Regions from separate parts of the Enterocloster clostridioformis genome, predicted to be linked through region 3. Evidence: predicted binding sites of a transcription regulator. Region 3 holds the regulator's gene; each other region holds the start of a gene.

Region 1 (4,906 bases), 600 kb from region 3:
CAACAGAATATGTGATGGTGGAATTTTCCTTGACGCGCCAGTCCTCCACCTTTACGTAGTTATCCACCACATCCTTATAGTCAAGGATGGTCTTATCTAAATTCCTGATTTTCTCTCTCTGTTTCCGGTACAGTATGTATGCCTTGGCCACATCAGTGTATCCGGATTCCTCCAGAACCTTTTCCACGCTGTCCTGAATATCCTCCACGCTAATCCGGCTGTCTTTTATCTTCTCCTGGAAATCAGAGGTGACCCGGAGCGACAATAGCTCAATAATATCAGCCGTGTATGATTTACCTGTTGCTTTAAAGGCCTTCTTGATAGCCATCGTTATCTTATCCAATTGGAATTCCACGGTTTCCCCGTCTCTTTTAGCCACTAAAAGCATGTTCTTGTCTCCTCCTCGTTAGGTGTGAATCACTGTCAGTATAAGCAGATTTATTCCATTATATCAAAGACATGGGCATAAATACAGCATCAATTCATCAGAATGGGATGTCTCCAATGGCCTGAATCACCGCTTCCAAGGACTTCTCATATCGTTGGCAATATTATAGACAAAAGGAGCTGTCCAGATGACTGCTGTCTCTTCCTTTTGATAGCATGATAGAAATACGTCCCCGCCTTCCATCCTGTAAACAGACAGTACTGCATCAGGAGGGCCTGTCGGCGGTACCTGACCTGGAAGAAGGGTCCAGTTCCTGCCGGACATATCTGTAAATAACTGGTCCATCATCCGATCGGACGTGGTATAAAAGTGATTTCGGTTTTTTAATTGTACATTCACCGTATCCACGGATAGGCGGGAAATGCAAAGCCGGGAAATGCTTTCTGTCTCCATCCAGTTTTTTTGTGACATATACCTAATGGTTTCCGGCCCGTCCCATTTTCCTGTTGCATTATCCCATATATCATCCTTTCCCTGTGCTGTTCCAGTTTATACTAAAAGTATACAATAAGTGCGGGAAGATAACTCTTAATTTTCCCTTGCAAAATTCCTAATATCGATGACTCTGCTTTTGCTGCCGGGCTTTATGCCCGCAAACTGCACATAATCAGGAGAATGAAGAAAATACCGGACATAAAAAAGGAGCCCCGCGGCCCCAATGATGTGATGCCACAATCACCGGAACTGCGGGGTTCTGTTTTGTTATGTCAGGGTTATCCCTCAATGGATATATACTTCTTCTCCTCTGCCAGTGACTTTGCATCCTTCTTGGGAATGGACAGTCTCAGGATGCCGTGTTTGAATTCACCCTTTATATCCTCGTCAGTCACGTCCCCGCCCACATAGAAGCTTCTCTCACAGTTGCCGGCATAACGCTCCTGGCGGATATATCTGCCGCTGTTCTTCTCCTGCTCATCCTTATCCAAGCCTTTGGCAGCGCAGATGGTCAGATATCCGTCCTTGAGGGATACCTTGATTTCGTCTTTCTTAAATCCCGGCAAATCCATTTCCAGCTCATATTCTGTATCTGTTTCACGGATGTCGGTTTTCATCAGGTTTTTGCCTCTGCGTCCATATATTTTTTTCTCCAGCTTTTTCATATCTCTGTCGTCAAAAAATGGATCCCTGAAAAATTCATCAAACATGTTTTCACCAAAAATACTGGGCATTAACATACATCATTCCTCCTTTGTTTTCTGTGCGGCTCCCAAAACTGTTTCCGGGAGCCATGTATGTTTCGGTCTGTCACCTATCATGTTAACCTTCGATTGCAATATACTTTTTCTCCTCCACGGCCGGTTTTGCTTCTTTCTTGGGAACCAGCATCTTCAGGGTGCCGTCCTCAAATTTAGCCTTGATGTCCTCCCGGGTCACTGCGTCACCTACATAGAAGCTTCTGCTGCAGGAACCGGTATAACGCTCTCTGCGGATGTAGGTTCCGTTGGAATCCTTCTCATCCTTGCTGGAATCTGTTGTGGCCTGTATGGTCAGATATCCGTCCTTGAGCTCTGCCTTTACATCTTCTTTTTTGACACCGGGCATGTTCATGGTTATCTCATAGCCATTTTCAGTATCCTTGATATCGGTATTCATCATATCGAATGTCTTGTGGCTGCCGAATGAGTAATCAAAAAAGTCATCCAATAAGTTTTCTCCAAAAATACTAGGCATCAACATATGTCATCTCTCCTTTATTTAATAATCTATGAGGCTGTTATAGATTGTACTGGAACCGGATGGAAAGGAATTTATGAAATACATCTCATTTCATCTTTTTCTTTCCTCCTCCTTTGTTCTATGTGTAATATAACACGTATTATTAGCAAAGTCAAGGGTTGAGTGCTAAATTCACATTTTTTTCACATTTTGGCATTTGCAGTCTCTGTCAATGATTTAAACATTTCCTCATGGAATCTTTATATATAGCCCATGATTTGGATATGGAATCTTTAAACCCTATGGTGCCGCTATAATGTCATCCAAAGAAGTGATAAGGCATATGAAGGAGGCGTATTGATATGAAGAAAGAGTTGTGGAGTGACATGGCTGGTTTGGGAATCATGTTTTTAGTTATGATGGGAGCGGTTGCAGTCCGTGCATATATCTGGCTGTAATCATGGTGCTGCCGGTTGACGGGATACGGATTTAACATTTTATTTCCTGATCTTCCTTAAATCAGGCGAAAAACGTGAAATATTACAGGAAATCCAAAGATCTTACCATGGAAAAATCCATGCAGGGCTCCTATACTTATAACAACACCATATGACAAGTCCGGCGGGAAACAGAAGCCGGTGATATGCAAAGGAGTGTAAGATTATGACAAGTATGTTAGTTAAGTTTGAACAGCCGGAACAGGTGGTAGATTTTGTGAATACACTGAGCCATTATGACTGTGATGCAGATATTAAGTATGGCAGCTGTATGGTAGACGCCAAGTCCGTTCTGGGAGTTCTTTACCTGGCGGTATCCCGCACAGTGGAGCTGATTCTTCACATTGATGAGGATGGCTCCAGGGATATAAAAAACAGACTTGCGAAATTTGCGGTATAAACGGAACAGGATTCGGAAAAAAGCAGCCGGCTGCGATTCAGCCGGCTGCTTTTGACTATCTGATTATGATTGTGATGGCGGCGGCGAACACGGCTGTATAGGCCAGTCCGAGAATTGCCAGACGCCAATATTCCTTTATGATTTTAAATGATTTCATACCGCACGCCTCCTGAATTTCATATTGTGATTTCATTATATAAAATCTCTGTAAATTCTGAGAGGCATATTTTGTAAAATCTTTGCAAAAATATTTACATAAAAATTTTATGTAAATCAGTGATACCTTTCCGGCCCTATCAATCTGCCGCGCGGCAGCATTATTCAATGGGCGCCTGATAAAATCCGCCGTAAAAGTTTTCCGTTTTAATCATATTGACAATGACATGAGGATCCTGTTCCCGCATGAGATGCACAATGTCGTTCACCTCATAGGAGGATACCACGGTGTGAAGCAGATACATCTTCTTATGACTGTAACCGCCCACCGCGTCCACACAGGATATGCCGTGTCTGTATTGTTTTACATACTGGTTTATGATGTCCTGTGCCTTAGTGGTGGTAATCTGCAGCGTAACCCGTTCATATCTGTGATGAAAGGCAGAGATGGCTTTGGTGGATACGAACTGGAACAGGATGGAATATCCCGCATACAGCCATCCGAACATGTATCCGAAGATGCAGAGAATCACGCAGTTGCCTGCAAACACATATTCCCATATGGTCCGTCCTGTCTTATTGGAAACATACAGAGCAATGAAGTCCGTGCCGCCTGTGGAGGCGTTTCCCCTTAAGGCAATGGCAATGGACAGTCCGTACAGGAAACCGCCGAAGACCACATCCAGAAGCACATCGTTGAACAGAGGTTCAAAGCTGCATATTTTGAGAAAGAAGCTGGCCAGGAACACCTGCAGCATGGAATAAAAGGTAAAACGCATGCTGATGCTCCGGCTGCAGAGAACGGCCACCGGTATATTGAGGACCAGCATTCCCAGGGAGGTGGAAATATTGTGCCCGTAGAGGGAGGCAATCCTGTCAATGAGGATGGCCACACCGGTAAATCCGCTGGACAGAAGGTTGGCCGGCCGTATGAATGCCTGAATCACATAGGTCTGCAGCAGGGCCGACGCCACTACTGCCAGGATGGTTATGAGCCTTCTCACCAGTATGTTCTTTTTGTATTTTGCTATCATGGTCCTATCTCCCCAACTCCCCAAGGCTGTCTAAGAGCTGGCGGACCAGTGTCTCTGACACCACGTCATAGCAGTTTGCATGAGGAGGTTCTGCAAAGCCGTAGGTCACTCCATTGGATGTGGTGGTGGAGTCCGTCATCCAGTCCTTGCAGGAGCTGTGAACCTGCCTTATTCCGGTTTCTTCCATGAGCATTCTGGCATTGGAGGCATTGATGCCGCTTCCGGCAAGGATTTCAATACTGTTTCCGTAAGCTGACTGAAGGGCTCCCAACAAAGCCTTTCCTTCCACTGCCTTTGGTTTCAGACCGCTGGTCAGAAGACGGTCAGCTCCCAGCTCAATCAGAGTCTCTATGGATTCATAGGGGTTGGAGGTGCAGTCAAAGGCCCGGTGGAATACGGCTTCCTTTCCATGGCTGTGGATAATGGAAATCATCCGGGCATTCCGTTCCCTGTCAATGGAGGCGTCCTCCCTCAGACAGCCGAATGCAATGCCGTCCGCTCCGTGGCGGACCAGATGTTCGCATTCCCTGAGCATAACATTGAAATCCTCTTCACTGTAACAGAATCCGCCGCCTCTGGGCCGGACCATGGCAATCACTTTCACATTGCAGTGTTCCTTCACAAGTTCCAGGGATGCCAGGGAGGGCGTAAGCCCGCCCAAGTGCAGGGCACAGTTCAGTTCAATCCGTCCGGCTCCTCCGGACGCGGCCTGCAG
Region 2 (4,906 bases), on a different contig from region 3:
CCAAAATGCGTCCCTGTGCATGGGATAATCGCTGGAGGCAAAGAAATTGTCGCCGTTTTCAACGGAGTTAACCATCATGGTCACCGGCACCCGGGACGTGATTTCCTTCATGGTATCGTACATATAGTCATTGAACACCGCATAGGGAGTGTGAATCAGCACACTCTTTTTAGCGTTCTTCATAAGAACGGACATGGTGTGAAAGACCACCGGCTCCTTTCCGTAGATACCGGTGGGATTGGACACCAGGGTGATTTTTCCCGTGGGAACGGTGCTGGCTCCGTAATACTCCAGGGCCTTCGACTGAATGGGGGTCAGAGGGAAGGCCGGGGAAACGTCATCGTTGATACTGGAATCCATGGGCAGAGCCGGACAGCCGGGCTGGCCGGGAAGGGTCCCGCAGCCGGCGGAATCCTTCTCACTGTCCAGCAGTTCCGGATATTTCATGGCCAGAACCTTATAGCGCTCCCTCAGCATGGCCGCGGCATTCCGGACAGAGGTCCTGTCTGCTGTCGTTTGGCTGTCGTGGAACAGGGTGGACACATCCAGATTCCATACCTGCTCAAAATAATCTTCCACCTGATACAGGGAGCTGTCCCGCCCCTTGTCTGTGCCGTGGGCTGTATTGTAGACCAGGACCTCCCGATCATGGCTTCTGGAATCCGTGGGATAGGAACCGATGAAATAATCAAAGGTATTCCGGCCTCCAAGTATATATCCGTAGTCATCCACAATCACGTACTTGTCATGCATCCTTCCCTGGGTTTTCCACGGAAGCAGGGGATTCATTTTGTTGTAAATCTTGATTTCAATGTTTGGATGGCTGGACAGGGCATAGAAAAGCTTGCAGGGTTCCATGCGCACCAGGCCGGAGAACCCGTCCACCAGTATCTTTATGCTGACTCCCTGGTCGGCCTTGTGAAGCATGACTGCCATCAGGTCCCTGGGGCTATCGCCGTCCCTGAAATCAAAGGTGGACAGTATAATCCGTTCCCTGGCCAGGTTCATCAGGCGCATCCGTTCATCCCAGGCGCTCTGATTGGTTTCCAGTATCATGGCGCGGTCCGAACTGTCTCCCTCCTGATAGAAGCTCTCAGCCGATACCGTTTCTTCTGTTTCCTGGGAGATCGGCTTATAGTGACAGAAAGGCGCCGCGGCCCCAATTACCAGATACATAAGTATCAGGAAAAAGAGTGAGAGGACAGGGCGCTTTTTAATCCATGTTATACAAGTGCGTATCATAAGAAACTCCTTTTATGTGCATACTTTCAGTACAGCGTATTATGATATAGGTACTATACTAAGAAAAACAGGGAAAGTCAATTCATAGAACAGGAGGACGGGACATGGCGCAGACGCTTTACTATAACGGCACCATTCTTACAATGGAGGACAGATGCCCCCGGGTGGAAGCCGTGCTGACGGAAGACGGAAGAATCCTGGAGACAGGGACATGGGAAAAGATAAAGGAAAGGGCGGGGGATAAGACCCGCAGGCTGGATTTGCAGGGAAGGGTGATGCTGCCGGGCTTCATAGATTCCCACAGCCATTTTACTGCCTGTGCCAGCCATACAATGGAAGCGGACCTGAGCGGGGCGCGCAGCTTTGAGGACATTCTGACATGCATCCGGCAATACATTGCGGACAAGAAGATTCCGGAAGGAAAATGGGTCACGGCATCCGGCTATGACCATAACCGCCTGAAGGAGCACAGCCATCCCCGCAGGAAGGTCCTGGACCAGGCATCGCCTCAGAATCCATTAATACTGAAACACCAGTCAGGTCATATGGGGGTGTTTAACACCATGGCCCTCAACCTGCTGGGTGTAACCGGACAGACACAGGCGCCTCAGGGCGGCGTCATAGAAATGGAAGGCGGGCTGCCGACCGGATATATGGAGGAAAATGCATTCTTAGGCTTCCAGGGACGCGTCCCCATGCCGTCGGCGGAGGACTTTCTGACTGCCTATGGCCGCGCCCAGGAGCTCTATGCTTCCTATGGAATCACCACGGTCCAGGAGGGATTGATGGCAGGCCGGCTGGTTCCGCTGTACCAGATGCTGCTGAAATCAGGACTTTTAAAGCTGGATTTAATCTCCTATATGGATATCCGGGACAGTGATGCTGCCCGGAATACATTTGAAAGCCATATAAAGAACTATAAGGGGCATATGAAGATAGGCGGGTATAAAATGTTCCTGGACGGCTCACCCCAGGGAAGGACGGCATGGATGCGGACACCCTATCTGCCGGAAACGCCGGATGTGCGGGAAAAGGGACAGGGAGATACGTGCCCGGAGACCTATGAAACAAAAGAGAATTACCGGGGCTATAATACCCTGGAGGACAGTCAGGTAAAGGAAAATGTTTTGAAGGCAGAGCTGGAAGACATGCAGCTTCTGGCCCATTGCAACGGTGATATGGCGGCAGAGCAGTATATGGACCAGTTGGAAACAGTCTACAGGGAGCTGGGGAGCGGGCACAGCAGAAAGCCCGGTTTTTACAGGGGCGATATCCGGCCGGTCATGATCCATGCCCAGCTTTTGGGGCTTGATCAGCTGGAGCGGGTAAAAAAACTGGGTGTCATTCCCTCCTTTTTCCTGGCCCATGTATACCACTGGGGAGATATCCACGTGCGCAATTTTGGTTTGGAGCGGGCAGGACGCATCAGTCCGGCTGCTTCGGCCCTAAAGGAGGGCATTTGTTTCACCCTGCACCAGGACAGCCCGGTTATCATGCCGGACATGATGGAGACCCTGTGGTGCGCCGTAAACCGGCGTACCAGGGAGGGAAAGGTGCTGGGACCAGAGGAACGCATTCCGGTCTGGGATGCGCTTAAGGCAGTGACGGTCAACGGGGCATACCAGTATTTTGAAGAAAATGAGAAGGGAACTGTCACACCCGGAAAAAAGGCGGATTTTGTGGTGCTGGAACAGAATCCACTGGAAACAGGGACAGATGAGATACGGAATATCAGGGTACTGGCCACCATCAAGGAGGATCGGCTTTTGTGGAAAGCATAGGATGAAATAAAGAATATAAAAAAGCCGAAAAGGACACAGCCGGGATGGGGGTGGGGGCGATTACCGGCTGTGTCCTTTATCAGGGTTAATATATATAAAAGGAGTGTGGGCACTCAATGATGATTACAGAATATCAATATACTTCGGTGTCTCCTCCACCTTCGGCGCATCCTTTGGCACCTGAAGCCTCAGTATGCCATTTTCAAAACCAGCCTTGATATCTTCCTGGCGAATCTGCTCGCCTACAAAGAAGGTTCTCTTACATGAACTGGTATAGCGTTCCTTGTGAATCAGGGTACCCTTGTCATCCTTGTCCTCGCTGGATTTGGTTATATCCGCGCTGACGGTCAGATATCCGTCCTTAAGCTCTGCCCGGATATCTTCCTTCTTAAATCCTGGAAGTTCAATCTCTAAAATATAGTTTCCATCCTTCTCCATGATGTCGGTGCGCATCACCGGAAGCTTCTTGGCGTCCTCGCCCTTTTCGGAGGCGCTGGTAAAGAATGGGTCATTGAAAAAGTCATCAAATAAATTAAGTCCGTAGTTTCTTCTTGGTATTAACATCATCGTTATATCCTCCTCGCTCATAGAACTGTTTGTTTTTATTTACTTTATGTTTGTATTATAACACGATTGTTAGCACTGTCAAGAGGTGAGTGCTAATAAAATTATAAAAAAAGTTTGAAGTACATTAAGAAGGTATTTATAAGGCAGCCCTGTGGATTTTGCCTTTTACCGCTCAACGCAAAAGAGGGACCATCGTCACCGATAGTCCCTCTTTTGCTGTCATATTACGCTTGCCGACTGACACTCTTTTCATAAAATTTATAATCCTCTATCTCCACCTTATCCGTCTCCTGGAACGGAGCCAGAGTGGAAATCATTTTCACGGTCCGCTCATATGGGTTGAAGCAGTAGTGGACTTCCAGCGGTTCGATGTGGATCAGGTCGCCCTGTTTTAAGTGGTGTACGGTTCCGTCCACCACGATATTGATTTCGCCCTCGAGTATAAAGAAATCTTCCTCCATGATATTGTGGTAATGGGCCTTGAAATCCTGGCCTGACTGGAACTGGACCACGGCAAAATTCATTCTGGGGCCTTTCATCAGGTACTTGGGGCCGCTGTCCCCAAAACGGTACTCTTTTTCATTTTCATTTACAATAAACATTTTCTGCTATTCCTCCTGTTTTATAATCCCGGGGCAGCCCACATGCTCCTCGTCAGATTCTGGCTGCACAGATTCAGCGAAGCCTTGTAAACGCTGCGCCATTGTTCGTACATTTCACAGTAGAGCTGATGATTGGCGGAATCCGGAACATAGGTGGTATCCCATTTTACCAGTTTTTCTGCTGCTTCTGACATATCTTTATAGATGCCGACCCCGCAGCCTGCCAGAATCGCGGCGCCCAGGGCGGTTGCTTCTTTGACAGCCGGAACCTTTACCGGAAGTCCCAGAACATCGGATAAAATCTGGCACCACAGCGGGCTCTTGGAAGCGCCTCCGGCGAAAATGATATCCTCGGGCTGGTTCCCGGTTGCCTCGCGCACCAGGTCCAGATGGCCCTTGGTTACCATGGCTGTATTTTCCAGGATTGCGCGGTAGAAGGTATATTTTGAAAACCGCACCGGATCCAGCTCGAAGTTGGTAAAGGTAGGTGAGGCGTGTTTCCAGTTGATGAAGTTCATAACATCGGAGAAAACACACATCATACCGTAGGAACCTGCGGCAATGTCCTTCGCGTACTCGTTCATCACATCATAGGGGTCCGTGCCCTTCAGCTTTGCAATCTCTTTTTCCGCCTGGCAGAAGCCGTCCCGGAACCAGCGCATCACGAGGCCGGGCTTGAATGCCAGGGCTTCGTACTGCCATACATTCGGCACC
Region 3 (4,906 bases):
CCAATGTCTTGTTATCCCTTGCAAACTGACGCTCGCCCTGTACCACATGGATATCCACTGCCGTCTGGTTGTCTGCTGCGGTTGAGAAAATCTGGCTCTTCTTGGTTGGAATGGTGGTATTTCTCTCAATCAGTCTGGTAGCCACGCCGCCCATGGTCTCGATGGACAGGGAAAGAGGTGTTACATCCAGAAGAAGGATGTCTCCTGCGCCTGCATCGCCAGCCAGCTTGCCGCCCTGGATAGCAGCGCCGATGGCAACACACTCATCCGGGTTCAGAGACTTGCTTGGCTCCTTGCCTGTCAGCTGTTTTACCTTTTCCTGTGCAGCGATCATACGTGTGGAACCGCCTACCAGCAGCACCTTGCCCAGTTCAGAAGCAGTGATGCCCGCATCCTTAAGCGCGTTCTGTACCGGGATGGCGGTGCGCTCTACCAGGTCATGGGTCAGTTCGTCAAACTTAGCCCTGGTCAGGTTCATATCCAGATGCTTTGGTCCCTCGGCCGTTGCGGTGATGAATGGCAGGTTGATATTGGTGGTGGTAGCTGTGGACAGCTCCTTCTTTGCCTTCTCAGCTGCTTCCTTCAATCTCTGGAGAGCCATCTTGTCATTGGACAGGTCCACACCCTCGGCCTTCTTGAACTCGGAAATCATCCAGTTTGTAATTGCATTGTCAAAATCATCGCCGCCCAGACGGGTGTCGCCGTTGGTGGACAGAACCTCGATTACGCCGTCGCCGATTTCAATAATGGAAACATCAAAGGTACCGCCGCCTAAGTCGTATACCATGATTTTCTGCTCTTTTTCATTGTCAAGTCCGTAAGCCAGGGCTGCCGCCGTAGGCTCGTTGATGATACGTTTTACATCCAGGCCCGCAATCTTGCCTGCATCCTTGGTAGCCTGGCGCTGCGCGTCGTTAAAGTAGGCCGGAACCGTGATGACTGCCTCTGTTACAGTCTCTCCCAGATAGCTCTCTGCGTCTGCTTTCAGCTTCTGCAGAATCATAGCGGAAATCTCCTGTGGAGTGTACTTCTTTCCGTCGATGTCTACTCTGTAGTCCGTTCCCATGTGGCGCTTGATGGAAGAGATGGTTTTATCTGCGTTGGTAACTGCCTGACGCTTTGCGGGCTCGCCAATCAGCCTCTCTCCTGTCTTTGTGAATGCTACAACGGATGGTGTTGTCCTTACGCCCTCCGCGTTGGCAATAACAGTTGGTTTTCCGCCTTCCATAACAGCCACACAGCTGTTTGTCGTACCTAAGTCAATACCGATAATCTTGCTCATAGTCTTTTCCTCCTGATTATTTTTAGTGGAATATATTTCTGTTATTGGGTATGTCAATTTGCCACTTTTACCATACTGTGTCTGACCACGCTGTCCCTGTACATGTAACCCTTCTGCAGTTCCTCCGCCACTATGTTCTCTCCCAGGCTATCATCATCCACATGCATCACCGCGTTGTGGTAGTTGGGGTCAAACTCCCGGCCTACTGCCTCAATGGCTTTCACGCCGGCTTCCTCCAGTGTTTTCCGGAACTGCTTATATATCTTCTCCATGCCCTCCGCAAGAGGTGTTTCCTTTGCATCCTCAGGCACAGTTGCCAGGCCTCTCTCAAAATTGTCGATGACGGGAAGGATTCTCTCTATAATGTCCTTGGCTCCCATCTCATACATGGCGGACTTTTCCTTGTCTGTCCGCTTGCGGAAATTCTCAAATTCCGCCATCTGCCGCTTCACCCGGTCAGTGAGCTCCTCTATCTTTTCATCCCTGGGGTCCTTTTTCTTCTTAAAGAATCCTTTTTTTTCTTCCGTTTCACTGGCAGGCGCCTGCTCTGTGCTCTCCTCTGTTTCCTCTGTTTCCTCCGGGGTGCTTTCCTGTGTCTCCGGGATATCATTAGAAGCTTCCGTCTCCTTTGCCTCCCCGGTCCCAGAAGCCTGGTCTTTTCCCCCTGCCCGCTCTGCCTTCAGGGCCTCGTCTTCCTTTTTTAACTCTTCGTCTTTCATATCTTCACTCACAGCTTATCACCTTTCATCTTTTTTAAATGCTGTATCCAGCTGATTCATCAGATTGCGCAGGGTCCCAAGAACCTTTTCATAATCCATTCGCTTGGGTCCTATGATACCGATGGTTCCCCGCAGGCCTCCTCCCAAATCGTAATTGGCAGTGACCACACTGCAGTCCTTCATGGACTGCACCGGGCTCTCGTCACCGATATAAACCTGAATGCCCGCTTCTTCCTCTGTACCGGAATTGACTTCCGCCACAAATTCCTGCAGCACTTCTTTATGTTCCAGTGTATCAATGAGCTGGCTGGCTTTGTCGCCGTCCGAAAGCTCAGGGTACTTGAATATGTTGGTGGCTCCGCTGGTATAAATCTGCAGATCCTCTTCCCCTGCCTTGATGGCTTCCGCCACCTCGTTCAGGACCAGGTCCACCACCTGGCTGTGATTTCCCGCATCGCCCTTCAGCTTGCTGATGACATCCAGATTGATTTCCTCTATGGTCAGCCCGTTCAGGCTGCTGTTAAGCAGGATGTTCAGATTAAGGAGCTCCTCGTCGCTGAGATTATCCTCAATATCAATCATGGTGTTCTTGATGATATTGCCTTCCACCACCACAACCACCAAAAGCTTATGCTTTTCCATCTTGGAAAGCTGGATGAACTTAAGCTTTGTCTTGTGATAACTGGGGCCGCTGATCATGGTCGCGTAGTTGGTATTGGCAGCCAGCACCTGGGCCATCTTCTTTAGAACCAGTTCCAGCTTATCAACCTTCTGGACCATCATCTCCTTAAACTCGGTTACCTCGCTCTCCTTATCCAGCATAATCTGGTCCACATAGAACCGGTATCCTTTGTCGGAAGGAATCCGCCCTGCCGAGGTATGGGGCTGTATGATATACCCCATCTCTTCCAGGTCTGACATCTCATTGCGGATGGTGGCAGAGCTGAGCTTAAGGTCTGAATATTTGGAAATGGTCCTGGAGCCCACTGGCTCTCCGGTTTCCAGATATGTCTTGATGATGGCCTTTAATATAGTGACCTTCCTGTCGTCCAGGAGCGCATCCAATGGCATCTGCTCACCTTCCTTTCTTCAATTATTAGCACTCGACGTTCGGGAGTGCTAACATCTACATTCCATAATATATTCCTTCTGGAGTCATTTGTCAAGAGATAAATCCAAATTCTTTTCATATTATTTGCGTTTTCCCTTCACCCGCCGGCACATCATGTGCCATTTCCCTTTCATATCAACTAGATAATGGAGTTCTCCCTCCACTTTTTACATAAATATTCCAAATTCGCAGCTTTTTCTCTCCACTTTTTATACTCTTGTAACACTTGCTTAATTATTTTAACTTGACAAGTAACATTTTTGTAATATAATGAAGATACAACTTTATAGGACATATAAAACCATAACAATGTCATAAGATTGCGAGGTCGTTGTATGCATTACTTTAAGAAAACCCTTCTGGCCGCAGCCATGGCTGCATTCAGTCTCACGCCGGCCTTTCCGGCATTTGCCGACGAGCCCGTGGGAACGGATGTGACCGTAGTGGAGGCCGGTACATCAGATACGTCTGAGGACTCAGTCCAGGATGTCCAGGAGTCTCAGGAAACCTCCGGTTCCCGGGAATCCAAAGACCACAGAGCCTCTGTTGTTGATGAAGAGGAATATATATCCCAGGGACCAGGCGTCCAAAAAGAAGAGAAGGAGGAAGCTCCGGCCCCCAGGGAGACATCCCTTGGACGGTTTACCATCACAGGATACTGCGGCTGCGAACAGTGCTCCGGCGGTCATAACCTTACCTACTCCGGCATGGTTCCCACCCCAAACCACACCATTTCCGCTGATTTAAATTATTTTCCTCTTGGAACTAAGCTGAAAATCGACGGAACCGTCTACACGGTGGAGGACAAAGGTTCTTTTGTAAATGGTAATATTCTCGATATTTATTACGGCTCCCACCAGGAAGCCCTGGCCAAAGGTACATACACTACAGAGGTATTCTTAGTGCAGGATTGATTTATGATGTGAGGAATAACTACCAGGCGTATAAGCCTGGTAGTTTTTTGCCCTTCTCCGGGAAATGGTTTCTGGAGCAGAAATTTTTACCAAAATCCTGTCATTTTCAGACGAAAATGGTGCTATTTCCATATTTTTCCTTGACAAGGTAAAAAAAATATGATAAAAACTTGTTTATTGCTCATATATTACAAAAGTATTACATATTATTTATTAATGTGTTAAAAATCTTTTTCTAATTATTACTTGAGCAATAGGAGGTATTACACCATGAAATTAAGACACTTACTGACCGGAGCCATCCTTACCGTCAGCCTGCTTGCGGCTACTGCCATCACAGTCCTTGCAGCAGCGCCAAAGGGAAGGTTCAAAACAGTGAACAGCACCACCATCAGCGGTTGGGCTTACAACAGCAGCACACCTGATGATGCGCTTAACGTACGGATATCCATCAAAGATAAGAATACAGGTGAGGAAGTTTTCTCTCAGAGAATGACAGCCGGGGAATACAGCGACGAGCTGTACGGCAGCGGCAAGGGCAATGGCTGCCACGCCTTTACCCTCAATATGGACTGGAGCACCCTGCCCGATGGCGTCTATCTGGTAGAAGGCTATGTGGGAGACAGTGATTTCTCCAACCCCAGGACCTACACCAACGGCAATCCCGATGCCAGACAGGAAGCCCCTGCTGCCGAGGCCCAGAACCTGATTCCACTGGGCGTATTCAAGACAACGGGGTATTGTCCATGCGGGGCCTGTTCAGAGGGCTGGGGACGCCACACCTGCACCGGCGCCGTGGCCACTGCCGGCCACACCATTGCCGTGGACCCCCGGGTAATTCCCTATGGCTCCAAGGTAATGATAAACGGCGTGGTCTACA

The links. Region 3 encodes HrcA, which represses chaperone genes, less so after heat shock. Its sites were predicted from a motif close to TGTTAGCACTCNNNNNNNNNGAGTGCTAACA; they were not measured.
Region 1: LA360_RS03650 (Hsp20/alpha crystallin family protein) is a predicted target of HrcA. The motif match lies at 2,266-2,296, and genes of this name have one in related genera.
Region 2: LA360_RS27865 (Hsp20/alpha crystallin family protein) is a predicted target of HrcA. The motif match lies at 3,658-3,688, and genes of this name have one in related genera.

Annotation. Positions count from the first base shown of each region.
Region 1 covers NZ_JAIWZC010000001.1:797,646-802,551, reverse strand. Annotated here, with positions in the region: gene LA360_RS03665 (ribonucleoside triphosphate reductase) at 1-388, opposite strand, end outside; gene LA360_RS03660 (hypothetical protein) at 515-859, opposite strand; gene LA360_RS03655 (Hsp20/alpha crystallin family protein) at 1,162-1,623, opposite strand; gene LA360_RS03650 (Hsp20/alpha crystallin family protein) at 1,706-2,125, opposite strand; gene LA360_RS03645 (HPr family phosphocarrier protein) at 2,768-3,001, shown strand; gene LA360_RS03640 (YitT family protein) at 3,319-4,191, opposite strand; gene LA360_RS03635 (copper homeostasis protein CutC) at 4,196-4,906, opposite strand, start outside.
Region 2 covers NZ_JAIWZC010000002.1:166,842-171,747, reverse strand. Annotated here, with positions in the region: gene LA360_RS27875 (phospholipase D family protein) at 1-1,242, opposite strand, end outside; gene LA360_RS27870 (amidohydrolase) at 1,347-3,023, shown strand; gene LA360_RS27865 (Hsp20/alpha crystallin family protein) at 3,147-3,590, opposite strand; gene LA360_RS27860 (cupin domain-containing protein) at 3,815-4,192, opposite strand; gene lsrK (autoinducer-2 kinase) at 4,213-4,906, opposite strand, start outside.
Region 3 covers NZ_JAIWZC010000001.1:195,374-200,279, reverse strand. Annotated here, with positions in the region: gene dnaK (molecular chaperone DnaK) at 1-1,282, opposite strand, end outside; gene grpE (nucleotide exchange factor GrpE) at 1,336-2,001, opposite strand; gene hrcA (heat-inducible transcriptional repressor HrcA) at 2,020-3,072, opposite strand; gene LA360_RS00865 (3D domain-containing protein) at 3,448-4,026, shown strand; gene LA360_RS00860 (3D domain-containing protein) at 4,297-4,906, shown strand, end outside.